2 regions of the Allobosea sp. PAMC 26642 genome follow, and region 2 is predicted to be linked to the other one. Evidence: predicted binding sites of a transcription regulator. Region 2 holds the regulator's gene; the other holds the start of a gene.
The links. Region 2 encodes PhoB, which activates phosphate uptake and scavenging genes when phosphate is short. Its sites were predicted from a motif close to TGTCATNNANCTGTCAT; they were not measured.
Positions count from the first base shown of each region.

Region 1: a site for PhoB is predicted at 8,599-8,615, ahead of pstS (phosphate ABC transporter substrate-binding protein PstS). Genes of this name have one in related genera too.

Region 1 is NZ_CP014301.1:1,256,784-1,272,422, forward strand. It holds gene AXW83_RS05855 (RsmB/NOP family class I SAM-dependent RNA methyltransferase) at 86-1,387, shown strand; gene guaA (glutamine-hydrolyzing GMP synthase) at 1,438-3,003, shown strand; gene AXW83_RS05865 (class I SAM-dependent methyltransferase) at 3,041-3,823, opposite strand; gene AXW83_RS05870 (ABC transporter substrate-binding protein) at 4,079-5,170, shown strand; gene AXW83_RS05875 (FecCD family ABC transporter permease) at 5,167-6,243, shown strand; gene AXW83_RS05880 (ABC transporter ATP-binding protein) at 6,237-7,013, shown strand; gene AXW83_RS05885 (ArsC family reductase) at 7,144-7,500, shown strand; gene pstS (phosphate ABC transporter substrate-binding protein PstS) at 7,484-8,527, opposite strand; gene tgt (tRNA guanosine(34) transglycosylase Tgt) at 8,719-9,867, shown strand; gene AXW83_RS05900 (hypothetical protein) at 9,864-10,661, shown strand; gene AXW83_RS05905 (DMT family transporter) at 10,566-11,549, opposite strand; gene AXW83_RS05910 (hypothetical protein) at 11,742-12,395, shown strand; gene eno (phosphopyruvate hydratase) at 12,403-13,686, opposite strand; gene AXW83_RS05920 (nuclear transport factor 2 family protein) at 13,843-14,304, shown strand; gene queF (preQ(1) synthase) at 14,377-14,832, shown strand; gene AXW83_RS05930 (MFS transporter) at 14,833-15,639, opposite strand, start outside.
Region 2 is NZ_CP014301.1:4,495,042-4,510,680, forward strand. It holds gene AXW83_RS21530 (NAD-dependent epimerase/dehydratase family protein) at 1-302, shown strand, start outside; gene rfbC (dTDP-4-dehydrorhamnose 3,5-epimerase) at 253-822, shown strand; gene AXW83_RS21540 (NAD(P)H-dependent oxidoreductase) at 819-2,108, shown strand; gene AXW83_RS21545 (beta-1,6-N-acetylglucosaminyltransferase) at 2,243-3,181, opposite strand; gene AXW83_RS21550 (Wzz/FepE/Etk N-terminal domain-containing protein) at 3,241-4,269, opposite strand; gene AXW83_RS21555 (glycosyl hydrolase) at 4,785-5,873, opposite strand; gene AXW83_RS21560 (O-antigen ligase family protein) at 6,177-7,604, opposite strand; gene polA (DNA polymerase I) at 7,763-10,804, opposite strand; gene AXW83_RS21570 (aldo/keto reductase) at 10,989-11,927, opposite strand; gene phoB (phosphate regulon transcriptional regulator PhoB) at 12,024-12,722, opposite strand; gene phoU (phosphate signaling complex protein PhoU) at 12,849-13,568, opposite strand; gene pstB (phosphate ABC transporter ATP-binding protein PstB) at 13,602-14,402, opposite strand; gene pstA (phosphate ABC transporter permease PstA) at 14,449-15,339, opposite strand; gene pstC (phosphate ABC transporter permease subunit PstC) at 15,351-15,639, opposite strand, start outside.

The DNA of each region.
Region 1 (15,639 bases), 2.3 Mb from region 2:
CGCGCGCGATCATCAGTGCGTTGACGATCGTCCACCCCGGAATTCGCCGCCATGACGTGTTCACCAGCATGACCAGTTCGCCGACATGACACCCGCCGCCCGCATCAGCGCAGCCATTGAAGTGCTGGACGACGTCATCCAGCGCCGTCGCCCGGCCTCGGACGCGCTCAAGGACTGGGGTCTGTCGCGCCGCTTCGCCGGCTCCAAGGATCGCGCTGCGATCGCATCGCTGGTCTACGACGCGCTGCGCCGCAAAGCCTCCAGCGCCTTTCTCATGGCCTCGGAGACGCCGCGCGCGCTGATGCTGGGCATGTTGGCACGCTCGCGCGGCCACTCGGTCGCTGAAATCGCCGAGCTTTGCTCCGGTGAGAACCATGCGCCGATGCCGCTCGATGCAGACGAGACGTCGCGGCTCTCAGTGCTGACACTCGACGGCGCGCCCGGCTGGGTCCAGGCCGATGTGCCCGAATGGCTCTGGCCGGGGTTCGTCGTCAGTTTCGGGACTGAGGCCATCGCCGAAGGGCAGCTCCTGGCCGGCCGCGCGCCGATCGACCTGCGCGCGAACCGCCTGAAGACCAGTCGCGGCAGGCTGATGGATGATCTGGCTCACCTGGCGCCTGAGGCCGGGATCTGGTCGCCCGATGCGCTCCGCTTCCAGCCGGGCCAGGACGGACGCGGTCCCTCGCTGCAGTCGGAGCCCGGCTTCTTCGCCGGCGCCTTCGAGATACAAGACGAGGGCTCGCAACTTGTCACGCTGCTTGCGGGCGCCAGGCCGGACACCACGGTCGTCGATCTTTGCGCCGGCGCCGGCGGCAAGACGCTGGCGCTCGCCGCGCTGATGGCCGATCGCGGCCGCCTGCTCGCGACCGATCTCGACAGCCGCCGTCTCGCGCCGTTGCATGAACGGCTGGCGCGCTCGGGCGCGACCAATGTCGAGATCCGCATCCCGCGCTCGCGCGGCCACGACCCGCTCGCAGACCTCGCCGGACAGGTCGATCTCGTCCTGGTCGATGCGCCCTGCACCGGCTCCGGCACCTGGCGTCGCAATCCCGACGCCAAATGGCGCGTGCGCCCGGGCGCCTTGGCCGAGCGCATCAAGGACCAGGCCGAGGTGCTGGCGCGTGCCGCAAAGCTGGTGAAACCCGGTGGCCGCATCGCCTATATCACCTGCTCGGTGCTGCCCGAGGAGAACGACAGGGCGATCGCGGCTTTTCTGGATCGCAACACGGGCTTTCAAAACGTGCCGACGCCCGAGATATTGGCCGCCGCCGATGCGGACGGTTTCGATGGGCTTGCCCGGTTCGCGACGCAGTTCGGGCTTCAGTTCTCGCCGCGCCGGACGGGAACCGACGGATTTTATCTGGCCTGCCTCGAACGCAGGGCCTGACGGCCGACGATGACGTTGCACGCTCGCCTGCGATCCATTAACCGAGCGCGATGACGAGCGAAAAAATCCACGACTCCATCCTCATCATCGACTTCGGCAGCCAGGTGACGCAGCTGATCGCGCGGCGCGTCCGCGAGATCGGCGTCTATTGCGAGATCGCGCCGTTCCAGTCGGCCTCCGAGGCCTTCCAGCGGCTGAAGCCGAAGGGCGTGATCTTCTCCGGAGGGCCTGCCTCGGTCCCCGACGAGAACTCGCCGCGCGCGCCGGAGGCGGTCTTCTCCGCCGATGTTCCGCTGCTCGGCATCTGCTACGGACAGCAGACCATGGCGCAGCAGCTCGGCGGCACGGTCGAGAGCGGCCATGCGGCCGAGTTCGGCCGCGCCGATGTCGAGATCGTTACGCCCTCGGCGCTGTTTGAAGGCATCTGGGAGGAGGGCGGCCGCTACCCCGTCTGGATGAGCCATGGCGACCGTGTCACGCAGCTGCCGGCGGGCTTCTCGGTCAAGGCGACCTCCGAGAACGCGCCCTATGCGGTGGCGAGCGACGAGGCACGGCGCTTCTACTCGACCATGTTCCACCCCGAGGTGGTGCATACGCCCGATGGCGCAAAACTCCTGCGCAATTTCGTCGTGACCATCTGCGGCTGTGTGCCCGACTGGAGCATGTCGGCCTATCGAGCCGAGACCATCGCCAAGATCCAGGCGCAGGTCGGCAAGGGCCGCGTCATTTGTGGGCTTTCCGGCGGCGTCGATTCGGCTGTGGCGGCGGTGCTGATCCATGAGGCGATCGGTGATCAGCTCACCTGCGTCTTCGTCGATCACGGCCTGATGCGGATGAACGAGGCGGAAGAGGTGGTGCGCCTGTTCCGCGACCACTACAATATCCCGCTCGTGCATGTCGAAGCGGAAGAGCTCTTCCTCTCGGAGCTTGCCAAATGCGGCGCCGATCCGGAAGCCAAGCGCAAGACCATCGGCCGCCTCTTCATCGAGGTCTTCGACGCCGAGGCCCACAAGATCGGTGGTGCGGATTTCCTGGCCCAGGGCACGCTCTATCCCGACGTGATCGAAAGCGTCTCCTTCAGCGGCGGCCCCTCCGTCACGATCAAGTCCCACCACAATGTCGGCGGCCTGCCCGAGCGCATGAAGATGAAGCTCGTCGAGCCGCTGCGCGAATTGTTCAAGGACGAGGTTCGCGTGCTCGGCCGCGAACTCGGCCTGCCTGAGGCTTTTGTGGGCCGCCATCCCTTTCCGGGGCCGGGCCTCGCGATCCGCTGCCCAGGCGAGATCACGAAAGAAAAGCTCGACATCCTGCGCAAGGCCGACGCGATCTATCTCGACGAAATCCGCAAGGCCGGCCTCTACGACGTGATCTGGCAGGCCTTCGCCGTGCTGCTGCCGGTCAAAACGGTCGGCGTGATGGGCGATTATCGCACCTACGACCATGTCTGCGCGCTGCGCGCCGTGACGTCGGTCGATGGCATGACGGCCGATTTCTATCCCTACGACATGGCCTTCCTCGGCCGTACCGCGACCCGCATCATCAACGAGGTCAAGGGCATCAACCGCGTGGTCTACGACGTGACGAGCAAGCCGCCCGGCACGATCGAGTGGGAATAGCGAGCGGGCGATAAGCCGACTCGGCTGATCGGGCGTCTCAGCCGGGCTTGCGCGCCGAGACCAGAAAACGGTCCTGGCTCGCACGTTCCAGCCGCTGGTGCAGCGGCATGAAGCGGCCCTGCGCGCGGTGGATCGCATGGAGGTTGCGATCGATGGCGATGTCGACGAAGCCGGCCTTCGCGAGCAGTTGTGCGATAGCCTCCGGCCGGCAGCCCTTCGAGAAATAGACGCGGGAAACGATGTCGTCATGTATGGCCGCGTGGCCAGCCGGTGGCGGCGCATTTGACAGGCGCTTCGCCAGCCTCGCCAGCAGCCGCAGGGCTTTGCCGTTGCCCGGGCGCGGATTGGTCATATCGACATCGACGATCGCGACGCGGCCGCCCGGCTTGAGCACGCGAAACCATTCGCGCAAAGCCGCCGCCGGGTCCGGGAGCGTCCAGACCAGATGGCGCGTCACCACCACATCGTAGCTCTCGCCGGCTTCCAGCGTATCCTCGGCATCGCCGGCATAGAGCTTGATCGGTTTGCCGGCCGTCTTGGCCCGGGCCCGGGCCAGCATCGCCTCCGAGAGGTCGAGCCCCGTCACGCTGTAGCCGAGTTCCGCCAGCAGCAGGGAGATGACGCCGGTTCCGCTGGCGAGATCGAGCGCCCGGCCGGCCCTGGCATCACCGAGATGCCGACCGAACAGGGCGAGCCAGGCCCGGCGCTCGTCGTCCGAGAAGATTTCGTGGCCCGGCTGGCTGTCGAAGGTCTCGGACCGCATCGACCAGTAGTCGCGAATCTCGTCCTTCAGGCTGAGATTATGGTGCAGCGTCGTCATGGCTCGCATAGGTCCTGTAACTTCCGTTCGCGTGGAAACCACGAAGTGCCGACGGAAGCAAGTAGGTGAAACTGGTCCTCGTCGAAGCGGCGTCGTCCGACGTTAAGCAAGCCCGTGTTTTTGTTTAGAGTAATTATAGAACATAAAACTTGCACGCCTACTGAGACGGTCATAGGAGCCAGCCAGTTCATCTGGAAGGCTCACCTCATGATTGCTTTGCGCGAAGTCTTTTGCGGGGCGGCTCTTGCCATATCCATGCTCGTCGCATCCCTGGCGGCCCATGCCGAGAAGGTCTCGGTCACCGACGTGCTCGGCCGCAAGGTCGAAGTCGAGGCGCCGGTCCGGCACGTTATTCTCGGCGAGGGGCGGCAGATGTACTTCGTCGCCGCGCTCGACAAGGACGCTCCCTTCAAGCGCGTCGTCGGCTGGCGCGACGACCTCTCCAAGGCCGATCCCGACAGCTACAAGGCCTATCTCGCGCGCTATCCCGAGATCGCGAAGCTCCCGGCCTTCGGCGGCATGAAGGAGGGCGCCTTCGATATCGAGCAGGCGATCGCGCTGAAGCCCGACGTGCTGTTCCTGAATGTCGAAGCCAGGGTCGCCAGCGACGAGGCGAGCCTGGTCGAGAAACTCGCCCAGGTTGGCATCCCTGTCGTCTATGTCGATTTCCGCGAAAAGCCTTTCCAGAATACCGAGCCGTCGATGCGGGTGATCGGCAAGCTTTTCGGGAAGGAGGCGATCGCCGAGGATTTCATCGCCTTCCGCGCCGCCGAGATCGCCAAGGTCACGGATCGTCTGGCCAAGGCGGTAAACCTGAAGAAGCCTGTTGTGATGATCGAGCGTGCGGCCGGCTTCACGGACGATTGCTGCATGTCGTTCGGCAACGAGAATTTCGGCAAGATGGTCGAGATAGCCGGCGGCCGGAACCTGGCCGTCGACCTCATCCCCGGCACCTTCGGCACGGTCAACGCCGAGACGGTCGTCGCGGCCAATCCCGAAGTCGTCATCGTGACTGGTGGAAACTGGGGCGCCTATGTGCCTGGCGGCGCCTGGGTCGGCCTTGGCCCCGGCACCGATCTGGTCGAGGCACGACGCAAGCTTGCAGCGCTCGCCCAGCGCCCGGCTTTCGCCCAGACACAGGCCGTGAAGAACGGTCGCGTCCATGCGATCTGGCACCAGTTCTACAACAGCCCCTACCAGTTCGTGGCGATCCAGGCGATAGCGGCCTGGCTGCATCCGGAACTGTTCAAGGACGTCGATGCGTCGGCCACGTTGAAGACGCTGCACGAGCGCTTCCTGCCGCTGCCCTACGAGCCCGGATATTGGGTCACGGTCGAGCGTAAATGAGGCCGGACGTGACTGCGGTCATCCGCCAGCCGGAAATCCAGGCCCGCTTCGCCTATCGGGCGCTGACGCTGCGCCGCCGTTTGATTCTGGTTGGTCTGTTTGGCCTGCTGCTCGCGAGCTTCGTCGTCGATCTGATGGTCGGGCCGGCTCGTTACAGCGCGAGCCAGGTGCTCCAGGCACTCATCGATCCCGCCGGAGTTCCGGCCGCGTTGCGGGTAGTGATCTGGGATATTCGCCTGCCGGTGGCGCTGATGGCCGTCGTCGCCGGTGCGTCGCTGGCGGTCGCCGGTGCGCAGATGCAGACCATCCTGAACAACCCGCTTGCAAGCCCCTTCACGCTCGGCATCTCGGCCGCGGCGAGCTTCGGGGCGGCGCTCGCGCTGGTCTTCGGCGTCGGGCTCCTGCCAATCGCGGCGGACTATATCGTGCCGATCAACGCCTTCATCGTGGCGATGGGCGCAGCCCTGCTCATCCACATGCTTAGCCAGTCGCGCGGCGTCACCACCGAAACGGTGATCCTGCTCGGCATCGCATTGGTCTTCACCTTCAACGCGCTGCTGGCGCTGCTGCAGTTCTTCGCTTCCGAACAGGCGCTGGGCGCCGTCGTCTTCTGGATGATGGGCTCGCTGACGAAGGCGAGTTGGCACAAGCTCGCCATAACCTCCGGCGTTTTCGCCCTGAGCCTGCCCTTCTTCTTCCGCCGCGCCTGGGCGTTGACGACGCTGCGCCTGGGCGACGACAAGGCGGCGAGCTTCGGCATCGACGTCAGGCGCCTGCGGCTCGAGATCATGCTGCTGGTCAGCCTGCTGGCGGCCGTGCCGGTCTCTTTCGTCGGAACGATCGGCTTCATCGGGCTGGTCGGCCCCCACATTGCGCGCATGGTCATCGGCGAGGATCAGCGCTTCTTCTTGCCGGCCTCGGCGCTGGCTGGAGCTGCGATCCTCTCTGCGTCCTCGGTGGTCTCGAAATCGCTGATCCCGGGCCTGATCTTCCCGATCAGCGTCGTCACCGCCCTGATCGGCGTGCCCTTCTTCTTCAGCCTCATCATGTCAAGCCGGAAACGCGCATGGTGAGCCTCACGCTAAGGGGTGTCGGCGTCGCCTATGGCCGCCGCATGGTGCTGCAGGGCATCGACGCGCCGGCCTTGACGGGGGGCGAGGTCGTGGCCGTCATCGGCGCGAACGCGGCGGGAAAGTCGAGCCTGTTCCGGCGTATCGCCGGGCTGGTCGCGGGCGCCGGCGATATCGTCATCTCCGGCAGGAGCATCGTGGCGGGGCGCGCAAAGCCCAGCGCCTGCTATCTGCCGCAGGATACGGCGGTGAACGCCGTCCTCACCGTCTACGAATCGATCCTGCTCGCCTTCAAGCAGGGCGGCTCTTGGTCGGTCAGCGACGAGGAACTGCAGCGGATCGACGCGGTGCTGCGCGAATTGGAGATCGAGGATCTCGCCTTCCGCGGGCTAGGCGAGCTGTCGGGAGGGCAGCGCCAGCTCGTCTCGATCGCCCAGACACTGGCGCGCGAGCCCGACATCCTTCTGCTCGACGAGCCGACCAGCGCGCTCGACCTGCATCGCCAGTTCGAGGTGCTCTCGCTCGTCCGCCGGCTGGCGCGCGAGCGCGGCATGTTGGTCCTGATCTCGCTACACGACATCAACCAGGCCTTGCGCTTCGCCGACAAGGTCATGGTCCTCGCGCATGCGGGCATGGTCGCCCTGGGGCCGCCGCGCGAGATCGTGACGCCCGCGCTGCTCGCCGATGTCTACGGCGTGCGCGCCCGCGTCGAGGTGCTGGAAGGCGACCAGCCCTACGTCGTCGTCGAGGGATCGGTGAAGCACGCGGCTTGAGGCGTTCGTGAAGACAACCGCCGGGCATCGACGCGCTGCGAAATCGGGTGGATGTTGAATCGCCAGCGGTACCTTGTCATTCCACTCGCAGCCGGTCTCGACCGATGCTGACCGCCCCGGGATAATCCACATGAGCATCACGATCTACGGCATCAAGAACTGCGATACGATGAAGAAGGCGCGTGCCTGGCTGGACACGCACGGGATCACCCATGCCTTCCACGACTACAAGGCTGCCGGCATCGACCGCGCCTCGCTGGAGCGCTGGATCGCCGAGCATGGCTGGGAGACGGTGCTGAACCGCGCCGGCACCACCTTCCGTGCCTTGTCGGACGCGGACAAACAAGAGCTAGACGCGGCGAAGGCTGTCGCGCTGATGCTGGCGCAGCCCTCGATGATCAAGCGCCCGGTACTCGATCTCGGCGGCCGTACCCTCATTGGCTTCAAGCCGGAGATCTACGAAGCGGCGCTCAGCTCGCGGGCTTGAGGTTTGCCGCCCAGTAGTCCTTGACCTGCTTCACCAGAGCATCCGGCAAAGGCACATAGCCGAGGGCCGTTGCATCGGCGCCGCCTGTCTCGAGCGAGAGTCGGAAGAAGTTCAGAACCTCGCGGGTGCGCGGCGTCAGCGGCTTCGGCACCAACGCGAAGGTGGTCGCGACGATCGGGTAGGCCTGGGCGCCGGGCGCGTCGGTCAGCATCAACGCGAAATCCTTGGTCGAGGCCCATTCGGCGCTGGCGGCGGCGGCTTGCAGGCTCGCGGCGTCGGCCTTGATGAAATTGCCGGACTTGTTCTGCACCAGCCCATAGGCCAGCGAAGCGCGCAGCACTTGGCCAAGCTCGATGTATCCGATCGAATTCTTGATCCGCCCTATGGCACCTGCAACGCCCTGCGTACGTTCTGCTCCGACGCCGGTCGGCCAGGCCACCTGCGTGTTGGCGCCGATCCGGTCGCGCCATTCGGGGCTGGCCTTGCTGAGATAGTCGGTCCAATTGAACGTCGTGCCCGAGCCGTCCGATCGGTAGATCACGTTGATCGCGGCGTCGGGCAACTTGAGATCGGGATTGACGGCGGCGACCGCGGGGTCCGACCAGCGCTTGACCTTGCCGAGATAGATATCGGCGAGCAGCGCTCCGGTGAACCTGATCTGGCCGGGACTGATGCCGTCGATGTTCACGACGGGAACGATACCGCCCATCACGATCGGGAACTGGACGAGGGCCGTCCGGGTCAGTTCCTCGGGCGAGAGCGGCCGGTCGCTCGTGCCGAAATCGGTGGCGCGCTGGGTCACGCGGACCTCGCCGCCAAGCGAGCCGACCGGCTCGTAATCGACCCCGATGTCGAGCGGGACCATCTCGGCCCCGTCGGACTTGGCGATTCTGTAGTTCTGCGCCCATTTGCCGATGACCGGAAAGGCGAAGGTCGAGCCAGCCCCGGTCAGGGGCTCCGTTTGGCCCGGTGAGACTGAGGACGCGAGCAGCGCACCAGCGAAAGCAAGAAGGACCAGAGGCTTCATCGCGAACTCCTCGCAAAACGGGGCAGGCCGGACGCCGGGCGTGCAGCAGACACTGTTGCTAGGAGCCTGTGATGACGGTGCCGTGACGGCATCCGGCGCATTGGTCGCCGCGGGAGGCGTGCAGCTTCCGCATGTGAGAACCTCGCGCCCGCCCTTTCGCCGGAAGCCTCCCTGCGCTACCTCCCACCCCCATGACGACCGAATTCAGCTTCCATCTGCTTGGCCGGGACGGCGCCGCCCGCACCGGCGAAATTCGGATGCCGCGTGGCGTCATCCGCACGCCGGCCTTCATGCCGGTCGGCACGGCCGCGACCGTGAAGGGGATGTATCCCGAGCAGGTCAAGGCGCTCGGCGCCGACGTCGTGCTCGGCAATACCTATCACCTGATGCTGCGGCCGGGAGCCGAACGCATCGCGCGGCTTGGTGGCCTCCATGAATTCATGAATTGGCCGCACCCGATCCTGACCGATTCGGGCGGCTTCCAGGTGATGTCGCTGGCGAATCTTCGCAAGCTCACCGAGGAGGGCGTCACCTTCCAATCCCATATCGACGGCTCGAAGCACATGCTGAGCCCCGAACGCTCGGTCGAGATCCAGAACCTGCTAGGCTCCGACATCGTCATGCAGCTCGACGAATGCGTCTCGCTGCCCTGCGAGGATGCCGTGGCCGAGAAGGCGATGCGGCTGTCGCTGCGTTGGGCGGAGCGGTGCAAGGCGGCCTTCGGCAACCCGGCGGGCAGGGCGCTCTTCGGCATCGTCCAGGGTGGGGCGGTGCCGCGCCTGCGCATCGAGAGCGCGAAGGAACTCGTCGCCATGGACCTCAAGGGCTATGCCATCGGCGGGCTCGCTGTCGGCGAGCCGCAGGACGTGATGCTGGCGATGATCGAGACGGTCGAGCCGCATCTGCCGGCCGAAAAGCCCCGCTATCTCATGGGCGTCGGCACGCCTGACGATCTCGTCGAGGCGGTCCTGCGCGGAATCGACATGTTCGACTGCGTGATGCCGACGCGGGCAGGGCGCCACGGCCAGATCTTCACGCGCTTCGGCAGGATGAACCTGAAGAACGCCAAACATGCCGAAGACCCGCGGCCGATCGACCCCCAATCGTCTTGTCCTGCGGCCAACGCCTATGCGCGCGCCTATCTGCATCATCTGGTCAAATCCGAGGAGATGCTCGGCAAGATGCTGCTGACCTGGGTCAACCTCGCCTATTATCAGGATCTGATGGCGGGCCTTCGTGCCGCGATCGCGGCCGGTCGTCTCGCCGATTTCGTCGCCGAGACCAAGGCGGGCTGGGCAAGGGGCGAGACAGCTAGCGAAAACGACGGCGAGCCGGCGTGATCGATCCCTGGATCGGCATGCTGGTCGCCAAGATGGCGGTCGCCGCTGCCGTTGTCGTGGGCTGCTCGCTTCTGGCCGAACGGTCCGGCCCGGTCGTCGCGGCGATGATTGCGACGCTGCCGATCTCGGCCGGTCCCGTCTATGTTTTCCTGGCGCTCGAGCACGATCCGGCCTTCCTCGCCGCAGGCGCGCTCGGCAGCATGCAGGCCAATCTCGCCAATACGGGCCTGTCGCTGGTCTATGTGCTGATGGCGCAGCGCTTCGCGACGCTCGCCAGCCTTTCCGGAGCCATGGCGGCCTGGTTCGCGCTCGCCATTGGCCTGCGCCTCGTCGAGCCGTCCTTCCTCGTCGTGCTTTGCGCCACAGTATTGGGCTTCGTGGGCCTGCATATCCTGTTCAGGCCCTACCTGGCGGCGCAACCCAGCAGTGCTGCCGGGCGGCCGTGGTATGCGATCCCGCTGCGAGCGGCAGGCGTCGCGGTGCTGGCGGGCACCGTCACCACCGTGAGCAGCCATGTCGGCCCGACGTGGTCCGGCATGCTCGCGGCCTTTCCCGTGGTTTTATCGAGCATGATCGCGATGCTTCAGCCACGTATCGGCGGACCGGCCGTGGCCGCGGTCATCGCGAATTCGGCGCTCGGCCTGATCGGCTTCGGGCTGGCGCTCGCAAGCGTCCACCTGAGCGCCGGGGCGCTCGGCTCATGGGCTGCCCTGGCGGTCGGGCTTTGCATCTGCGTCGGCTGGAACCTTGCCTTGATGCTCAACGCCCGACGCTCGCGCCGGGCGGCGCCATGAGGCGACGAAAAGACCGCCGATGATCAGGGCGAAGCCGGTCACCTGCAACGGGCCGGGAATTTCGCCGAGCACCGGGATAGCGAGCAGCGTTCCCGTCACCGGGATCAGCGGCGGGAAACGTCCGACAACGGCGGCGCCCAGCACATGCGAGGCCCAGCCCCAGATCCACAGGCCGACGATGACGTTCACGACGCCCTGATAAAGTGCATGCGCGCCCAGCACCCACCATGGCGCGATGTCGAAACCCCGGAAAAAGAACACGGCGTAGAACGGCAGATAGGCCATCGACAGCACGGAGACGATCGCGGCGGCCTTGAGACCCTCGACCTTCCAGAGCTGGATCATCAGGGGGTAGAAGCCCCAGAGCAGGCCGACGCCGAGAAAGCACAGATCGCCCCGCAGGGTGCCGCTCGTGGCGCCGGTACTGCCGGCGATGCCCAGGCATGCAAGACCCGCCAGCACGCCCACGATCCCCAGGACGAGCATGCGCGAGAGCACCGCACCGAACAGCACGACGCTGCCGATGATGCCGATCAGCGTGACCGTGCCGGGTCCGATCGTCGCGCCGTGCGCTGCCGGCGCCATGGTGAGGCCGGTCAGCATCAGATAGGTCATTGGAAACCCGCTGGTCAGTGCCAGCAGGAGGCCGCGCTTCCAGCCGACGCCGCCGCAAGCTGCGAGACCGGGCTTCAGGAAGATCGGCAAAAGCAGCAGGCCCGCAGTCGCAAAGCGCAGGGCGAGCAGATCGTATTGGGTCAGGCCGTTAAGAACCGCATAGCGGCTGACCACGAAATTGGAGCCGAAGATCAGGACGGTCAGCAGCATTCCCGCGATAGCGAGCCGTGTCCGGCGGCGCGCACGCGCCGTTGCGGCGCTCGAAAGAGGCACGATCTGATGCATGGGCCTAGGCATAGCGCCGAACGAAGCATGTCCGTTAGCGGCACGCATGCATGACGCCTGCGCGCCGTCTCGCATTGCAGCAGAAACAAGCGGAGACATTCGACCGCAATTGCTCCTCGGTTCGGCCTTTCTCGCGCCCGGCGATTCAGCGCTTCTACACCGGCAACAGGATCACCATCGATGCCACGACGCTCAATCGCCTCGACTTCGGCTCTGCTCGCTCGCGAGTTCGGCGGGCAGGTCGCCATCTCGATCGCAGCCTCGGCGGTCGCCGCCGCCTTTCTGGCCGCGCCCGAGCTGTTCCAGTCCGGGGAGGCGGCAAAAGCGAAGACCGTTATGCAACAGGAAGAGCCCGGCGGCTGGGTCTCGCCGGTCGCCCCCGACGGCAAGATCGGCATTCGTCATCGCGATGCCGCCTCGAACGTCGATGTTCGAATGGCCTCGGTTCTGCTGACGCCGGCAAGCCTCGCCATGCCGATGAGTACCGGCTGGCCGCAGGTCGTCTTCGAAGAGCCTGTGTCAGCCCGCGCCCGGAGCACCGAGACTCACCCGGTCGTGGCGCTGGCCGCGCCGCAGCGGAAACCCATCGCACCCCTCGAACGATCGAAAACCGCCGAATCAGCGCCGATGCCGATCAGGCCGGCGCGCCTGATGGCTCCGGATGGACAGGTCGCAACCGTTTCCCAGGCATCCGCGCCGGCATCGCCATCCGGCGACGCGACGCCATCGACGCTCGCCCGGGTTGGGAGCGTCATGTCGAGCGCGGTCGGAACCGTCGGCGCGGCCGGAATCTGGACACTGTCGCAGGCGTCCGGCCTTCTGCCGCGCCTTTAGGTGCTGATCAGGCGAGTGCCTTAAGCGCCGCCCGGCCGGCATAGACCGCCTGCGCGCCGAGCTCTTCCTCGATACGCAGGAGCTGGTTGTACTTGGCCGTGCGGTCCGAGCGGGCGAGCGAGCCGGTCTTGATCTGCCCGCAATTGGTCGCGACCGCGAGGTCGGCGATCGTCGAATCCTCGGTTTCGCCAGAGCGGTGCGACATCACGGCGGTATAGCCGGCGCGCTGGGCCATCTCGACGGCGGCCAGCGTCTCGGTCAGCGTGCCGATCTGATTGACCTTGACCAGGATCGAGTTGCCCGTCCGCTCCTTGATGCCGCGTGACAGCCGCGTGACGTTGGTGACGAAGAGGTCGTCGCCGACCAGCTGGCACTTCGAGCCGACGAGATCGGTCAGCGCCTTCCAGCCCTCCCAGTCGTCCTCCGACATGCCGTCTTCGATCGAGACGATCGGATAATTGCCGACGAGCTTGGCGAGATACTTCGCCTGCGCCTTGGGATCGCGCGTCTTGCGCTCGCCCTCGTAGACATAGGAGCCGTCCTTGAAGAACTCGGTCGCGGCGCAATCCAGCGCCAGCGCAATGTCCTCGCCGGGCTTGTAGCCGGCCGCCTCGATCGCCTGCATGACGAAGTCGAGCGCCGCTTCCGCCGACTTGATGTTCGGCGCGAAGCCGCCCTCGTCACCGACATTGGTGTTGTGGCCGGCGTCGTGGAGCTTCTTCTTCAGCGTGTGGAAGATCTCCGAGCCCATCCGCAGCCCCTCCGAGAAGGAGGGCGCGCCGATCGGCATGATCATGAACTCCTGGAAGTCGATCGGATTGTCGGCATGGGCGCCGCCATTGACGATGTTCATCATCGGCACGGGCAGGACACGGGCCGAGGTGCCGCCGACATAGCGGTAGAGCGGCAGGCCGGCGCTTTCGGCTGCGGCCTTGGCTACGGCGAGCGAGACGCCGAGGATCGCATTGGCGCCGAGCTTGCTCTTGTTCTCGGTGCCGTCGAGTTCGATCATCGCCTCGTCGATCGCAACCTGGTCCTCGGCATCCATCGCGACCAGCGCCTCGGCGATCGCGAAGTTGACCGCCTCGACCGCCTTCAGCACACCCTTGCCGAGATAGCGGCTCTTGTCGCCGTCGCGCAGCTCGACGGCCTCATGCGCTCCGGTCGAGGCGCCTGACGGCACGGCAGCGCGACCCATCGAGCCGTCTTCCAGCACGACATCGACCTCGACGGTCGGATTGCCGCGGGAATCGAGGATCTGGCGGCCGATGATATCGATGATCGCGGTCATGAGAGGCTCCGGGGCGGCTTGGGGCGGCGGTGATGACGCGCTTCTAGCCAAGCAGGTGCCGGACGGGAAGCCTTGGAGCATGATTTGATCTCGCATCGCCCCATTGGAGGGATTATTGCTTGCGGATCGCCTCGCACCAGCCAAAGGAGTTTCGTCATGAAGGGCCCGGCCTTGTTGATAGGATGCGCGGCCGTAACAACTCTGCTCGTCCAACCGGTCAAGGCTGCCCCGAAAGACGATGCTTTGGATCTCTTCGCCCAGTGGACGAGCCTGTTCAATGCGGGCGATCTCGACGGTCTTCTGGCGATCTACGCATCCGATGCCAGCGTGCACGGCACGACCAGTCCGAATCTCGCCATCGGCACCGAGGCGTTGAAAGCATACTTCACGCCGGCATTGCGCGCGAAGAACCAGGTGAAGCCGGTCGGCGATCCCGTCGTAGCGGAAGCTGGTGCCGGCGCGGTGGTGATGAGTGGTTACTATGAATTCAGCGGAACACGTGGCGACGGACAGCCCTTCACGGTGCCCGCCCGCTACAGCTTCGTCATGATCGGATCGGGTACGACGGCGCGGATCGCGCATCAGCATTCGTCGCCGCGCCCCCGCCCTGCAAATTGATCGATCGTCACTGCCGTGGGTTTTCAACGGGCCGCGCAGTCTTTAGGTGATGCGCAAAACCGGAACCCGCACATGACCCTCGATGCTTCGACCCTCCAACTCGGCCATGCAACGGCGCTGCCCGCATCGCCCGAGGAAGCCCGCCTCGACCGCGTGCCCAACCCCCATGCCGGCACAAGCTATCTCGCGCGCTTCACCTGCCCGGAATTCACCTCGATCTGCCCGGTCACCGGCCAGCCCGATTTCGGCATTCTGGTGATCGACTATCTGCCCGGCGACTGGCTGGTCGAATCGAAGTCGCTGAAGCTCTATCTCGGAGCCTTCCGCAACCACGGCGCCTTCCACGAGGATTGCACGATCGGCATCGGCAAAACGCTGGTCGAGCTGCTGAAGCCGGTCTGGTTCCGCATCGGCGGCTACTGGTATCCGCGCGGCGGTATCCCGATCGACGTGTTCTGGCAGACGGGCAAGCAGCCCGAAGGTGTCTGGGTTCCCGATCAGGGCGTCGCGCCCTATCGCGGCCGCTGATCAGGTTCGGCTGCCCGCCAGCGGCAAGATCCGCGGCGTCATGACACCGAGCAGCCCGATGCCGCAGGCGAAGAACAGGATCGCCCCCGTCGTTCCCAGCAGATGCAGCGCGATGCCCATCAGCACAGGCCCGATCGCATGGCCCATGAACAGCGCGCAGGCGAAAAGCGCCACCGCTGAGCCCCGGGCCGTCGGTGCAAGTTCCGTCGCCTGGGCCTGGAACGTGCCGTGCATCAGGAAGAAGCCGAAGCCGTTCAGCATGAAGAAGCCCACTGCCGTCCACCATGGCAAAAACGGCAGCGAAAACAGGACGTAGCCCATCGCCATCAGCAGGCCGCCGCTGACGGTCATGCGGGCCGGCCCGAGGCGCTCGACCAGGATGCGCGTCAAGATGCCGTAGACGATGCCGCCAAATCCCGTACCGGCAATCACGATACCGGCCAGCGACGGGCCTATCGCCGACCGCTCCTGCAGGATCGCGGCGACATAGGGAGGCATACCGAAGATCAGGCTGCCTTCGGTGATGACAAGGGCATAAAGCAGTTTCGTCTTCGGGTTGGCGAAGACGACGCCGTAATTCGCTAGTGCTCCCTTGAAGCTCAGCGGCGGTCTTGCGGCATCGGGCCGCGGCTTCAGCACCAGAACGACGAGCAGCGCCGCGCCTGCCGCCACCGCGCCGGCTACGACGAACACGGTGCGCCAGCCCAGATGTTCGGCGATCAGTCCCGAGCAGGCAGCGCCGGCCATCTGACCGACGATCATGATGACGAGAAAGCGCCCGAGCAGGACCTGTCGCTCCGCCATGGG
Region 2 (15,639 bases):
TCAACACCTCGGCCCCGCCGGACAAGCGCTCCTACAAGGTCGATTTCGAGCAGTTCCGCCGTCTGGCGCCCGACCACCAGCCGCTCCAGACGCTGGAAAGCTCGATCGCGGGCCTTCGCGACGGTTTGAATCAGCTCGGTTTCGACAACAAGAATTTCCGTCAGTCCTACATGATCCGTCTCAAGATGCTCGAATGCATGCTCGACGAGAAGATGTTGACCGACGATCTGAGATGGCAAAAGGAAGGTTTCGATGCAGTTTCTGCCAACACCGCTTTCGGGCGCCTTCACGATCGAGCTTGAGAAGCGCGGCGACGATCGGGGCTTCTTCGCACGCTATTTCTGCGAGGACGAATTCGCCCAGGCCGGCCTCGAGACACGCTTCAAGCAGATCAACACCTCGCTGAGCGCCCGTGCCGGGACGCTGCGCGGCATGCATTACCAGCTTCCGCCCTCGGCGGAGGTCAAGGTCGTGCGCTGCATTCGCGGCAGCCTCTGGGATGTCATCGTCGATCTGCGCCCGCAATCGCCCAGCTTCGGCAAATGGTTCGGTGCCGAGCTCAACGCCGAGAACCGCACCATGATGTATGTCCCGCGCGGTTTCGCGCATGGCTTCATCACGCTAAGCGACGATGCCGAGGCGCTCTACCTCGTCAGCGACACCTACGACCCGAAGTCGGAGCGCGGTATGCGCTATGACGATCCCTGGCACGGCATCGTCTGGCCGCGCGAGCCGGTCGAGGTGTCGGACAAGGACCGTAACTGGCCCCTGTTCGACAAGGACTTCCACGGCATCGACCTGATCGGAAAGGCTTTCGCATGATTATCGTCGATACCAAGCTGGCCGAGCGCGCCAAGGCCGGCCGGCCGGTCAATGTCGCGATGTTCGGCGCCGGCTTCATGGCGCAAGGCATCGCCAACCAGATTGTCAATTCCGTGCCGGGATTGCGGCTCGTCGCCATCTGCAACCGCAATGTCGAGCGGGCCCGCTTCGCCTATGAGAACGCCGGCGTTGCCGGGATCAAGCAGATCGCCAGCGGCACCGAACTCGATGCCTGCATCGCGGAGGGTACCTACGCGATCACCGACGATCCGGCGGTGCTCACCGACTCGAAGATCGTCGAATGCGTCATCGATGCGACAGGAGCAATCGAATACGGCGCGGTCGTCACCCTGGCGGCCATCGCGGCCGGCAAGCACATCGTCTCGATGAACGCCGAACTCGACGGCACCGTCGGCTCGATCCTGCGCCGGAAGGCCGAGGCCGCCGGCATCATCCTGACCGGCAGCGACGGCGACCAGCCCGGCGTCGAGATGAATCTCTTTCGCTTCGTCAAGTCGATCGGCCTGACGCCGCTCGTCTGCGGCAACGTAAAGGGCCTGCAGGACCCCTACCGGAACCCGACGACCCAGAAGGGTTTTGCCGAAAAATGGGGGCAGAACCCCTACATGGTCACAAGCTTCGCCGACGGCACGAAGATCAATTTCGAGCAGGCGATCGTGGCCAACGCCACCGGCATGACTATTGCCAAGCGCGGCATGGTCGGTCTTGACCATCTCGGCCATGTCGACGAACTGACGAAGATGTACGATGTCGAGCAGTTGCGCAGTCTCGGCGGCGTCGTCGACTATGTCGTCGGCTCCAAGCCGGGTCCGGGCGTCTATGTGCTCGCCACCCATGACGATCCCAAGCAGCGCCACTACCTCAACCTCTACAAGCTTGGCGAGGGGCCGCTCTACTCGTTCTATACGCCTTACCATCTCTGCCATTTCGAGGTGCCGCTTTCGGTCGCCCGCGTCGTGCTCTGCGGCGATGCGGTTCTCCAGCCGATTTCCGAGCCCCTGGTCGACGTCGTCGCGACGGCGAAGATCGACCTCGTCGCTGGCGGCGAGATCGATGGCATCGGCGGCTACCAGACCTATGGTCAGTGCGAGACCTACAAGATCTCGTCGGCGGAAAAGTTGCTGCCGATGGGCATCGCCGAGGGCTGCAAGCTGGTGCGCGACGTCAAGAAGGATCAGGTCCTGACCTATGCCGATGTCGAGCTGCCGCCAGGTCGCGTGATCGATGCGCTGCGCAGCAAGCAGAACCAGGCTTTCCCGGTTTGAGCGGGCGCTGAATTCGCCTCTGCCTCGGCCGAAGTGAAAATAAGGCCCCGGATCGTATCTAGATCCGGGGCCTTATTTTTTTTAGCTGGAGAACAGGACGCTTGGCGACGAGTTGGCGAGCCTGGTCTCGATCGTCACAGCAGCTTGCTGTCGACCAGTTCCAGGATTCCTGGGTTTTCCGTCTCGTCGAATTTCCGAGCGAAATAACAACCGCTCTCACGCAGCATCTCGATGTCGTCGCCGCCGAACGTTTTCGGGCGGCCATGCTCGCTGTTCATGAAGTCGAAATAGCGCAGTTCGGTTGGGGAAATGTTCAAGCGCTTGTCATTGACCAGAACGCTCTGGATGAACGCTTCCTCGGGCGCGATCAGGTCCCGGAAATAGGCGGTGATATCGGGCCGTTCGTCGACGAAGTCCAGCAGCGCTTTGACGCAGCGGCGGTTGATCGTCATCCAATAGCTGCCGCCGATCAAAGAGAAGTCTGGGCCGAACGGCGTCTTGTCAGGCTTGCGCCCCCAGCACAGACCGTAGCCCGATTCCAGCCTGTAATTGTCGGTCAGTTCCAGCAAGTGGCGCGGGATCTTGTAGATCATGCGCTCGGTTGGCGAGGTGAACGGCTTCAGTAGCGCATAGCGGAACAGATAGCGGTTCTTCACCTCGCGCGGCGGCCAGGACATCGGGCCGGACCGGGCCTGCACAGGGTCCAGCGCGTCGAAATGATAAAAGTGCGCGTCGTACTCGGTCTCGCCGAGCCTAGTTGCCAGCTCCGGCAGAGGTCGGATCGGATAGTCCTGACCGCTCAGGACGACGAGCCAGTCGAAGCCGGCCTCCGAGTTCTCGAGCCACCTCATGGTGCTGATCAGCCCGTCGATGACCGTGAAACGCGCCCGCCCGCCAGGCGACGGGATGACGTGATCGACTCCCACCATGGCGCGAAGAGCGGCCAGTTCATCGGGGGGGCCGTTATGGCTCACCACGATGACATTGTCGGTCCGATCTCGCTTGAGAGCCGAAACCAGCTTCCGAATCTGATCAAGGGCTCTGAACGTCTGCAGGACGTAGGCAATCCGCATGGAGTTTCACTTTAAATCGCTCGTCGGTTGGGTCCGGCGGATGAATGCTGCGTGTCGACTCAGGCCGTTCGCTTTGCGGGGCGAGGCTGCCGGGAGCCCGGGGAGAAGCCTCTCGCAAGCGCCGCCAGGAAGCCGATCGACAGACCGACTGCGAAGCCGACCGCGAGCGTCAGCAGCGATTTCGGGTGGCTCTTGTCCAGGGGAGGATAGGCCTCGGAGACGATGCGTGCGTCGGGGAGGGCGAAGGTCTGGCCTTGGGATGTCTCAAGGAAGCGCTTCTGGAAGCTGTCGCTGATGACCCTGTAGGTCTGCGCGGTCGACTCGAGATCGCGCAATGCCACACGTCCGAGCGCATTCCCGGCGGTTTGCGCCTGCGTGTTCCTGAACTGGTCCAGTGCCGTCTCGGCCGCATGGGCTGCGGCGCGAAGCTCGATCGAGCGCTGGTTGAGCCATTGGCTGGTGCTTCTGATCAGTTCTTCGCGCTGGTTCAACTGATCGCTGAGATACGCCTTCGCGACGGCGTTCGCCGTATCGGCGGCAGTCTTCGGATCGGACGATTTGAAGCTGATTTCGATGATGTAGGTCGAGGTGCTGCGCTTCACGTCGATGCGCGACTTGTACTCCTTGACGGCCGAGGCCGAGACGTCGCCGTCGGCGCCGGTCTCTTCAGTCGGGGTCTTCAGGAACGACCGTAAGAACGAGATCGGATTGAACTTGTCGGACTTGGCGAAATCCGGGTGCTCCGCGAGCTTCTGTTCCTTGATCACGGCGCGGGCAATGCGCTCGGAGCGAAGGATTTCGGCCTGCGTTTCGACGTTCGCCGATTCGCTGTTCGCATCGCTGGCTCGAACCTGCTGGGACGGCAGCACATTCGTCTTGGTGTCGATCAGAATCGAGGTGACCGACGTATATTGCGGCACCGTCACCATGAGGTATGCAACAGCGAAGGCAACGGACATGAACACGCAAATGGCGATCAGCCGCCAGCGAGCGCGCATGATGGCGAAGACCTCATCGAAGTTGAGTTCGATGCCTTCGCCCTGCTCCTCTCGCGCTTTTACTGGCTGTATCCCGCGCTGGTGTATCAACAGAACCTCCAAAACAGCTTAGTGGCCCCTTTGGAGATATCCAGAAGGCCCGTCGTATCGTCCGTGGCGGCGCTGACGCGGAACGCCGTCGATCGAGAGCAATGATAGACCATCGTGCTGCGATAGCGAAGTTGCTTCGCTGCAACTGGTAAAGATGATCTGGTGATAAATCTGTCCGTCATCGCCAAGTTTTCGTCACAATTTGTTTACTTCGGGGACGTTTTTCTCCGCAGGCGATCTTCGCGGGGACATTGACCCAACGGTACGCTGCCACTTCGACCATTTCCGCGACGAGCGCAACTGCAATGGATAAGACCGGCAACCGGCGGCGTGCCCAACAGGGGCATCTGAGCAACGCCTTATCGGCGTCGCTCTGCAAAGCGGGCTTGGCATGACAGGTTCACAGCACCGGTGCTTGCCATTGGATCCATGCTGAGCGCCACTTGGCGCGGCGAGAAGCCAGATTCCCGCCAGGGTGCGCTACTGCGGGTCGGCTTGCGACCCGCAGGCGCGGGCTACTTCACCCGCCAGGCATTCCTGAAGGCGATTGCGAGGTTTGGCTTCTCATCGGCGGGGTTCGACGGCGTCTGCCCTGCGATCGGCGACGCCAGCGAAATGCGGGTGTTGACCGGATTCCAGTCGGTTTCCGGAGTATCGCGCCAGCAATGCAAGGCGACCTGGTTGGCCACGATCCATTCCGACATCAGCCTGACGAAGGTTTGCTGCGCATCGATCTGCTTTGGCGTGAGTGGACCCGACGTCGTGTCGATGCCGATTCCGTAATCGGGAATGATCATGCCTTTCGAATGGCTCTTCGAGAACTCTGCGAGCCAGGCGAGGGAGTATGCCTGCATACCCTCCTTGGGCTCGACCCCGTGACCGATGACGGTCTTCTGGAAGAACTCCTCGGCAGCGACGTCGCTGGGGATGGCCTTGATCACGACTGACAGGCCGATAAAATCGACGGCGTCGTCGCCGGGATAGACCTTTTCGGGCGTGATGACCTGCTCGTCTCGCGCCGGGCTCCAGCAGATCCGGAACGACGGCGACACCTCTCTGAAGATCGTGGCGACACGCCGGAAAGCTGCAATGTAGTCCTTGGCCGTGTCGGCTTTCGCCGCCCAGCTGACCCAGCTCGCATTCATGTCCCAGCCGAGTCGCACCACGGCGTCGTAGAACCCATTGATGCGCAAGGCGGTCGCGTTTTCCCGGAATATCGCATCGTACTTGCCTGAAGCGACGGCGGCCAACGGCGTTCCCGCGACTGTCAGCGGCTGGTTCCAGAGAAGCTTGCGCGGACTGCCGACCGTGACCTCACGCCACGTCCGGATCGAATGCGCCGGAGATGTCCTGGCGTCGACCCAGTCCCTGTCCGAGCCGTAGTCGGAGATGAAGTCGACCGTGCGACCGATAATCTTTTCGAAATTCTTGACACTGGTTTCCGCGGTTGCGGGCGACAGTCCATAACCGGTATACACGCCGATAGCCGGACGCGGCACATTGGCGGCGACCGCCGTGGCCGACGACAATTCGATCAGCGTGCTGGCTGGTGTGACGACCCCGGCCAGGAGCGACCGCAGAAACGTTTTCCGTGTGAGCGTCATGATGGCGTCCCTCGCAGACCGTGTTCCGTCGAGAACGATCGATCTTCCTCTGCCGCCTTCTTAGGCTGCATGAGTGGCGAATAGGCGCACATAATCAGTCGAATTCTAGTCGTTTATAAGTTGTTAGTTAATCACGGACATGGCCGCAGAGGTCGAATAGCTGGGCGCGATCGAAGATTTCGACCTGCAACGCTGGCGTGACAATTCGAAATCTGGCCGCACCTTCGACAGTCGATCCGCCCGGTGCGTCAGGGCGATATGTCGAAGGCTGGAGACAGCAGCGGCGGCTCGACCAGCATCGCTCTAGTTCGGGCGCAGCAGCCGCAGATGCGGCAGCCGTGGCAGATCGATCGTCGGCTCTTCGGCGCCGTCCATGACGGTCTTGGCCTTGTGGAACAGCAATACGACGATCAGGAACCAGGCGAAGATCGGATAACTGATCGGGCCGTTCAAAAGAGGTTCGGTCAGTCCGTAGACCATGAAGAACGCAAAGAGAGACAGCTCTCTGCGGGCGCCGATCCGGATGCACAGGACGATCGTCGTCAGGATGCACCAGATGAACAGGCCGAAGCCGATGATGCCGGTGCTGAACAGGATTTCAAGATAGACATTATGGGCATGGGCCGCGGCCAGGAACAGATCCGGGTGGATCGGCAGGATATGCTGTGCCGAGGAAAAGCCCCATCCGATGATGGGAGAACGGTACCAAAGGTCGATGACCACCGGCCAGATCCGCGTCCGACCGGTCGCGCTGGTGATCTCCTCGCTATCGCCCGAACGCGAGACCAGCGAAAAGATTTCCTCCTGGAAGAGGATGAGCAGGCACACGGCGACCATCAGGAAGGCGAGAGAAACGAGCAGCCGTTTGCCGAAATCCTTGGCTAAGATGTAGTTCAGTCCGACGGATACGCCCAGCGCGATCACCGCCATGCGGTTGTTGCTGAGCACCATGCACAGCAGCATCGCCAAGGTTCCGCCGTAAAGGACCAGCCGGGACGCCGATTTCTGCTTGGCGTAGAACGTCATCGCAAGGAACGCCCCGGTCGCTGCCGAGGAGCCCGCGCCGTTCGAGGAACCATAGATGCCCTGGAGCCGCGACGTCACGACGAACTCGTTGCCGTACCAGTCGCTCATGCGCCCGAAGGACGGGAAGAGGATGTAGACGACCAGCGAAACTACGGCCATCACCATTCCCGACCAGACCACGATCTTGATCGTCTGCTCGGAGCCGAACTTGACGCAGCAATAGCACAGGAAGGTGAACCCCCCGATCAGCGAAACCGTCGAGGTCAGGGAGTGCGCCGGGGCCATCGAATACAAAGACGAGATGACCAGAAAGCCCAGAAACAGATACCAGTAGAACAATCCGTACAGATACAGCCTGTTGACGATCTGCTTGAAGGAAAACGCCGATATGGCCATCACGGCCATGATGGCCAAGAGCTTGAGCGCAACCTGAAAATCGATGCTCTTCTCGCCATATTCGCGATAGCGAAAATTGGCGCACAGGACGAAGATCAGGGCGACCGCCAGCACGGTACCGAAGCTCGTCTCGCCGAGAATACCCTTGTAGCCGGCATAGGTCAGGAACGGGACGACCATCGCCCCGAAGATGATCAGCCCTGCTTGGAGATCGAAAATCCCGATCGCGGTCGACAGCACGGCGACCGGCGCCAGCACGGCCAGCAGCAGTCCCAGATTATTGGCATCCGCGCTGCGAACGGTGTCCATATCCTGCCAGCACCTGCTGAAAGAGCCACGTCTTGGGCATGAATGTCTGAAGGTGACTTAACAGAGCCACCGTTTCCGAGGCAAGACAACTCGCCGAGAGCAGAAATCGGCCGGTATGGTTGCCGGAACGCGCGCGGCTTCCGGCACCGGCCATGCCGTCAATGGGCCTCGTCCCAGTTGCCGGCAGCCCTTGCATCGACCTGCAGCGGCACGCGCAACTGCAGCGCCGGATGCGGTGCATCGACCATCACCCTGGTGATGACCGGCAGGGCCGCCTCGACCTGGGCGTCGGGGACCTCGAAGACCAGTTCGTCATGCACCTGCAGCAACATGCGGGCATCGAGCTTCGCCGCCGCCAGCGCGCCCTCCATCCGGATCATGGCCCGGCGGATGATGTCGGCGGCCGAGCCCTGGATCGGCGCGTTGATCGCCTGCCGCTCGACGAAGGCCCGCTCGGAGGGATTCTTGGAGGCCACCGCCGGGAAATGGCAGATACGCCCGAAAATCGTTTCGACATGCCCGTTGGCGCGCACGAAGGTCTTGGTCGCGTCCATGTAGTCGCGGATGCCGGGGAAGCGCTCGAAATATTTGCGGATATAGGCGCTCGCCTCTTCGCGCCCGATGCCGAGCTGGTTGGCCAGGCCAAAGGCCGAAATGCCGTAGATGATGCCGAAATTGATTGCCTTGGCGCGCCGGCGCACCTCGCTCGGCATCCCGGCGACCGGCACGCCGAACATTTCGGACGCCGTCATCGCATGGATGTCGATCCCGTCGGCGAAGGCCTGACGCAGCTGCGGGATCTCGGCGATATGGGCGAGCAGGCGCAATTCGATCTGGCTGTAGTCGGCCGAGATCAGCTTGTGGCCTTTTTCGGCAATGAAGGCCGTCCTGATCTTGCGGCCGGCTTCGGTGCGGATCGGGATGTTCTGCAGGTTCGGCTCTGAGGAGGAGAGCCGGCCGGTCGTCGTCGCGGCCAGGGCGAAGGAGGTGTGCACCCGCCGGGTCTGCGGGTTCACATAGGCCGGCAGGGAGTCGGTGTAGGTCGATTTCAGCTTGGCGAGCTGGCGCCATTCCAGGATCTTCGAGGGCAGCGGATGGCCCTGCTCGGCGAGGTCCTCGAGCACGCCCGCACCCGTTGCCCACTGGCCGGTCGCGGTCTTCTTGGCGCCGGCGAGCCCCATCTTGCCGAACAGGATGTCGCCAAGCTGCTTGGGTGAGCCGATCGTGAATTTCTCGCCTGCGATCTCGTAGATTTCGTCTTCGAGCCGCGCCAGAGACTGCGCGAACTCGCCCGACAGCCGCGACAGGATCTGCCGATCGATTGCAATGCCGCGCGCCTCCATGCGGGCAAGCACGCCGATCAAAGGCCGCTCCAGCGTCTCGTAGACGGTGGTCCTGCCCTCGGCCGCAAGCCGGGGCTTCAGCGCCCTCCAGAGCCGGAGCGTCACGTCGGCATCCTCGGCGGCATAGTCCGTCGCCTTGTCGAGCGCGACTTTGTCGAAGCTCACCTGCGCCTTGCCGGTGCCGGCAACCTGGCCATAGGTAATTGTCTCATGGCCGAGATGCAGCTCCGACAGCCTGTCCATGCCATGCGAATTGCTGCCGGCATCGAGCGCGTAGGAAATCAGCATCGTGTCGTCGATCGGCGCCACCACGAACCCGTAGCGCTGCAGCAGCACGAGGTCGTATTTGATGTTTTGGCCGACCTTGAGCACGCCGGGATCGGCGAGCAGGGGCTTCAGCGCCGCGATCGCATCGTCGAGCGGAATCTGCCCTTCCAGCATGCCGCCGCCGAACAGATCCGTGCCGCCGCGATGCTGCAGCGGGATGTAGCAGGCCTTGTCGGGCGCCACCGCGAGCGAAATCCCGACGAGATCGGCCTGCATCGCGTCGAGCGCACTGGTCTCGGTATCGAGCGCAACGACCCCAGCCTCAAAAGCCCAGCCGATCCAGCGTTCCAGATCGGCAAGCGTCCGCACGCATTCATAGCTCGCGCGGTCGATCTTCTGCGCCAGCGCCTGGTTCTTGCGCGCGGCGGCGAGGTCGGCTGGGGTCGACGCGCCGTCGGTCGCGGGTGTGGCCGCACCGGGCTGCGTCACCGCCGCACTGGCGGCCAGCGAGAGCGACGGCCCGGTGCCCGCCGCATCGGCGCCGACATAAAGCGCCTTGAGTTCGGCCGCACGGGAGCCTCCGGGCGCCAAATCCGCATCGGCCTCGATCGCCGAGACATCGGCCTCGTAAGCCTCGCCCACCCGCTTGGTGATGGTGGTGAATTCCATCGCCTTGAGGAAAGCGATCAGCGGCGCCGGGTCGGGCTGGCTCAGCGTCAGATGTGACAGCGGCGTCTCGACCTTGACGTCATCGACCAGGCTGACGAGCCGGCGCGACATCAGCACCTTCTCGACGATCTCGGGATTGGTCAGCGTCTCGCGCCGCTTGGGCTGCTTGATCTCGCCGGCGCGCGCCAGCAGCGTATCGAGATCGCCATATTCGCCGATCAGCTGGGCTGCCGTCTTGATGCCGATGCCGGGTGCGCCGGGCACATTGTCGGTCGCATCGCCTGCGAGCGACTGCACATCGACCACGCGGTTGGGCATCACGCCGAAATACTCGACCACCTCCGGCTCGCCGATCTTGCGCTCGGGCCTGAAGCCGGCACCCTTCTTAGCGTCGCCGGAGGCGGGGTCGTACATCGCCACGCCCGGACCCACGAGCTGCATCAGATCCTTGTCGGCCGAGACGATCAGCACGTCGGCCCCGGCCTCGCGCGCCTGCCTTGCATAGGTCGCGATCAGATCATCGGCCTCGTAGACATCCTGCTCGACCGGGATCAGGCCGAAAGCCCGCACCGCCGCGCGCATCAGCGGGAATTGCGGGATCAGGTCCGGCGGCGGCTCGGAGCGGTTACCCTTATAGGCCGGGTAGATCTCCTTGCGGAACGAGTTCTCCGACTTGTCGAAGATGATGGCGAGATGCGTCGGTTTCACCCCGAGCACGCCGTCCTTGACGAACTGGAAGAGCTTGGTGGCAAACAGCCGCACCGCGCCCGAGGGCAGCCCGTCCGAGCGGGCATTGTATTTCCGGTCCTGGTTGATCGACTGGAAATAGGCCCGAAAGATGAAATTCGAGCCGTCGACCAGGAAGAGATGGTCGCCGGGCTTGAGGTCCGGGGCGGCGGCGTTCGGGGCTGTCTCGCTCATGGCGCGGACCATAAGCAACCGGCGCCGGGCGGTCTATCGCAGAGGCGGCGCGATCCGCAAGAAGCTGTCAGGAGTGGCCATGGCGTCCTGCTCGGGCTTGACCCGAGCATCTCTTCGACAGTGCCTTCTCGTCCTGAGATTCTCGGGTCTGCGCTTCGCGTCGCCCGAGAATGACGGTAGCGCCCTATTTCGTGATCGTATCGATCTCGGCCAGATCCTCGGGCGACAGCACCCAGTCAGCTGCTTTCACATTCGCCGCGATCTGCTCTGGCCTGGTCGCGCCTGCGATCACGCTGGAGACCACCGGCTGGGCCGCCAGCCAGGAGAAGGCGAGCTCGACCAGCGTCCGGCCCCGCGACTCGCAGAAATCCGCCAGCTTCTCGGTCTTGTCCCAGTTGGCGTCGGTCAGGACTTCCGCAGCGCGCGGCGCCTCGCGCGTCATGCGCGCGCCCTCCGGCAGTGGGGCGTTGCGCTTGTACTTGCCGGTGAGAAGGCCGTTGGCCAGCGGAAAATACGGCAGGAGCCCCATGCCGTAGTGACGGGTGGCGGGCAGCAGGTAGCTCTCGGCCCCACGCTTGAGCAGGCTGTACTCGTCCTGGCACGAGGCGAAGCCGGTAACGCCCAGATCGCGCGCCGTCCAGGCGGCATCCGCCACCTGCCAAGGCGCGAAATTCGAGCAGCCGATATAGCGCACCTTGCCCTGACGGATCAGGTCTTCGAGCGTCCGCAGCGTCTCCTCGATCGGGGTCAGCGAGTCGGGCCGATGAATCTGGTAGAGGTCGATCCAGTCGGTCTTCAGCCGCTTCAGCGAAGCCTCGACCGCGTTCATGATGTAGTGCCGCGAGCCGCCCTTCATCGTGCCGGCTTCGTTCATGTCCATGCCGAACTTCGTCGCCAGCACGATGTCCTTGCGGCGCGCGCCGAGCAACTGGCCGAGCACGGTCTCGGAGCCGCCGCGATTGCCGTAGACATCGGCGGTATCGAACAAAGTGATGCCGTTCTCGATCGCCGCATCGACGACCTTGCGTGCCGCGTCGTCATCGATCCGGCCGCCGAAATTATTGCAGCCGAGGCCGACGAGCGAAACGCGAAGGCCGGAGCGACCGAGATTGCGGGTGAGCATGGGAAAGCGTCCTTCATGGCGAATGATGCAAGGGACCAGACCCGGACGCCGTTCGCAATCGCCATGGACGCAGGGCCGCCGCGCGACGCGAACGCCTCACCCCCGAGCGAATGTCTCGTCGAAGGCGTAGCCGGCGCCGCGCACGGTGCGCAGCGGGTCTTTCGTATTATCCGGCGTGATCGCCTTGCGCAGGCGTCCGACATGGACGTCGACAGTGCGCTCGTCGATATAGACGTCGCGGCCCCAGACGGCGTCGAGCAGCTGAGCGCGCGAATAGACCCGGCCCGGCGCCTGCATCAGGAATTCGAGCAGCCGGAACTCGGTCGGTCCCAGATGCAGCTCGGAACCCGAGCGGCGCACGCGCCGCGTCGTGCGGTCGAGTTCGAGATCGCCGGCTGCCAGCAGCCCCGCGACGTGGCCCGGCTTGGCCCGGCGCAGCAGCGCCTGAATGCGCGCGATCAGCTCGGGCAGAGAGAACGGCTTGACGACATAGTCGTCGGCCCCGGTGGCGAGACCGCGCACCCGCTCGGTCTCCTCGCCGCGAGCCGTCAGCATGATGATCGGCACGCGCTCGGTGTCGCGCCGCGCCCGCAGGCGGCGGCAGAGCTCGATGCCCGACAGGCCGGGCAGCATCCAGTCGAGCAGCACGAGATCGGGCGTGTTGTCGCGCAGGTGCAGCTCCGCATCGTCCCCGCGCGCAACGCTGTCGACCTCGAAGCCCTCGGCTTCGAGATTGTAGCGCAGGAGCAGCGTTAGCGGCTCCTCGTCCTCGACGATCAGGATGCGTGCGGGCATGGCGGGTTTCCAGATGTTGGGCGGTTCCCTGCGCGTCATTCTCGGGATTGACCCGAGAATCCCTCACACCAGAACCCTCTGGTGTCCGAGATGGTCGGGTCAAGCCCGACCATGACGCGACGGGTGTCAGCTCCCGAGCACTGCCTCGACGCTGATATCGGTCGTGTCGAGCTTGGGCCGGTTCAGGTCCAGCGACTCGCCGGTGACGAGATAATGGATCGTCTCGGCGATGTTGGTGGTGTGGTCGCCGATACGCTCGACGTTCTTGGCGCAGAACAGCAGATGCGTGCAGAAGGTGATGTTGCGCGGATCTTCCATCATGTAGGTCAGCAACTCGCGGAAGAGCGAGGTGTAGAGCGCGTCGATCTCGCCGTCGCGGTGCCAGACTTCCATCGCCTTCTGCTCGTTCCCAGCGGCATAGGCGTCGAGCACGTCCTTGAGCTGGGCCTGGACGAGGCGGCTCATATGCTCCAGCCCGACCACGGCGCGGTGCGGCGGCTGGAACTGGCCGGAGATGGCCACGGCGCGCTTGGCGATGTTCTTGGCGAGATCGCCGACGCGCTCGATGTCGGAGGCGATGCGGATCGCCGAGATCAGTTCGCGCAGATCGTTGGCGAGCGGCTGGCGGCGCGCGATGGTCAGCACGGCGCGTTCTTCGACATCGCGCTGCAGGTTGTCGAGGCGCTGGTCGGCGCTGATCACCTTCTGGGCCAGCGCGGTATCGCGGCGCACCAGCGCCACGGTGGAATCGCCGAGCATACGCTCGGACATCCCGCCCATCTCGGCAAGGCTGCGGCGCAGCGCTTCAAGTTCGGCGTCGTAGGAGCGGACGATATGGTCGGTCATCGGCGTGTGTCCCTGTGCAGAGCGGAGTTCGATTCAGCCGAAGCGGCCGGTGACGTAGTCCTGCGTCTGCTTCTTGGCGGGGTTCATGAAGATGGTGTTGGTCGGAGCGAACTCGATCACCTCGCCGAGATACATGAAAGCGGTGTACTGCGAGATGCGCGCCGCCTGCTGCATGTTGTGGGTGACGATGACGATGGTGAAGTCGGTCTTCAGCTGCTCCAGCAGATCCTCGATCTTGCCGGTCGAGATCGGGTCCAGCGCCGAGGTCGGCTCGTCGAACAGGATCACCTCGGGCTTCTGCGCAATGGTGCGCGCGATGCACAGGCGCTGCTGCTGGCCGCCAGAAAGGCCCATGCCCGACGCCTTGAGCTTGTCCTTGACCTCATCCCAGAGCGCGGCGCGGCGCAGGGCGCCCTCGATGCGGTCGTCGAGCTCGGATTTCGGCGGCTTCTCATACAGGCGGATGCCGAAGGCGACGTTGTCGTAGATCGACATCGGGAAGGGTGTGGGCTTCTGGAAGACCATGCCGATGCGCGAGCGCAACTCGTTGACGTCGATGTCGTTGGAGATGACGTTGCGGCCGTCGAGCATGATCTCGCCCGTCGCGCGTTGCTCCGGATAGAGCGAGTAGATGCGGTTGAAGATGCGCAGCAGGGTCGACTTGCCGCAGCCCGAGGGGCCGATCAGCGCCGTGACATGGCGGTCGCGGAAGTCGAGGTTGATGCTCTTCAGAGCCTTGTGCTCGCCATAGTAGAAATCGAGGTTCTTGACCGCGATCCGGACGGGGGCATCGGCGTCGAGCGATTGCGGGCTCAGTTCAAGAGTCGAAAGCATCGACAGGTTCCTTCAGATCGGACGCGACGGGTCTTGGCGTCGGCTTTTACTTGGAGCCGCGCACGATGCGGCGGGCGATGATCGAAAGCAGCAGGATCGAGACCGTGATGATCAGCGAACCGGCCCAGGCGAGCTCCTGCCAGTTCTCATAAGGAGCAGAGGCGAACTGGTAGATCGTCACGGGCAGGTTGGAGACGCCGCCCTTGAGCGTGGGCGAGAACCAAAAATTGTTGTTCAGCGCGGTGAAGATCAGCGGCGCGGTTTCGCCGGCGATGCGGGCGAGTGCCAGCAGGATGCCGGTGACCATGCCGGATTTCGCCGCCCGCCAGGTGATCGAGGTGATCACGACAGAGGGCGGCGCGCCGAGCGCCGAGCCTGCCTCGCGCAGCGGACCGGGCACGAGCCGCAGCATGTCCTCGGTGGTGCGCACGATCACCGGGATCGCGATGATGCCGAGCGCCACGCCGCCGGCCCAGCCGGAATAGCCGCCCAGCGGCTCGACCATGATGACGTAGACGAACAGGCCGATCAGGATCGACGGTGCCGAGAGCAGGATGTCGTTGATGAAGCGAATCAGGTCGGCGAGCTTCGAGCCCTTGCCGTATTCGGCGAGATAGGTCCCTGCCAGAACGCCGATCGGCGTCGCCACGACGATGCCGAGGAAGGTCAGCACGATCGAGCCGACGATGGCGTTGGCGAGACCGCCGCCCTCGGAGCCGGGGCCGGGCGTGACCTGGGTGAAGGTCGCGACGGACAACCCGCCGATGCCCTTCACGATCAGCATTCCGAGGATCCAGAACAGCACGAAGATCGCCAGGAAGGTGAAGCCGGTGGCGATGACGCGCATCAGCTTGTCGGCGGTGCGGCGCGACTGGCGGACGCGGCCCCATTCGGCATGGGGAAGGGCGCGGACGGTGGACGGTGTCGTCAGGCTCATGACCAGCTCGCTCAGTAGGCTTTGACGCGCGACACGAGGATGCGCGCAATGACGAGGACGACAAAGGTGACGAAGAACAGGATGCAGCCGAGCGCGATCAGCGCGTTGAGCTGCAGGCCCATGGCCTCGTTGAATTCATTGGCGATACGCGAGGCGATCGTCGAGCCCGGATCCATGATCGAGGCCGAGAGGCGGTTCGCATTTCCGACGACGAAGGTCACGGCCATGGTCTCGCCGAGCGCGCGGCCCAGCCCCAGCATGACCGCGCCGATGATCGAGACGCCGGCCTGCGGGACAAGC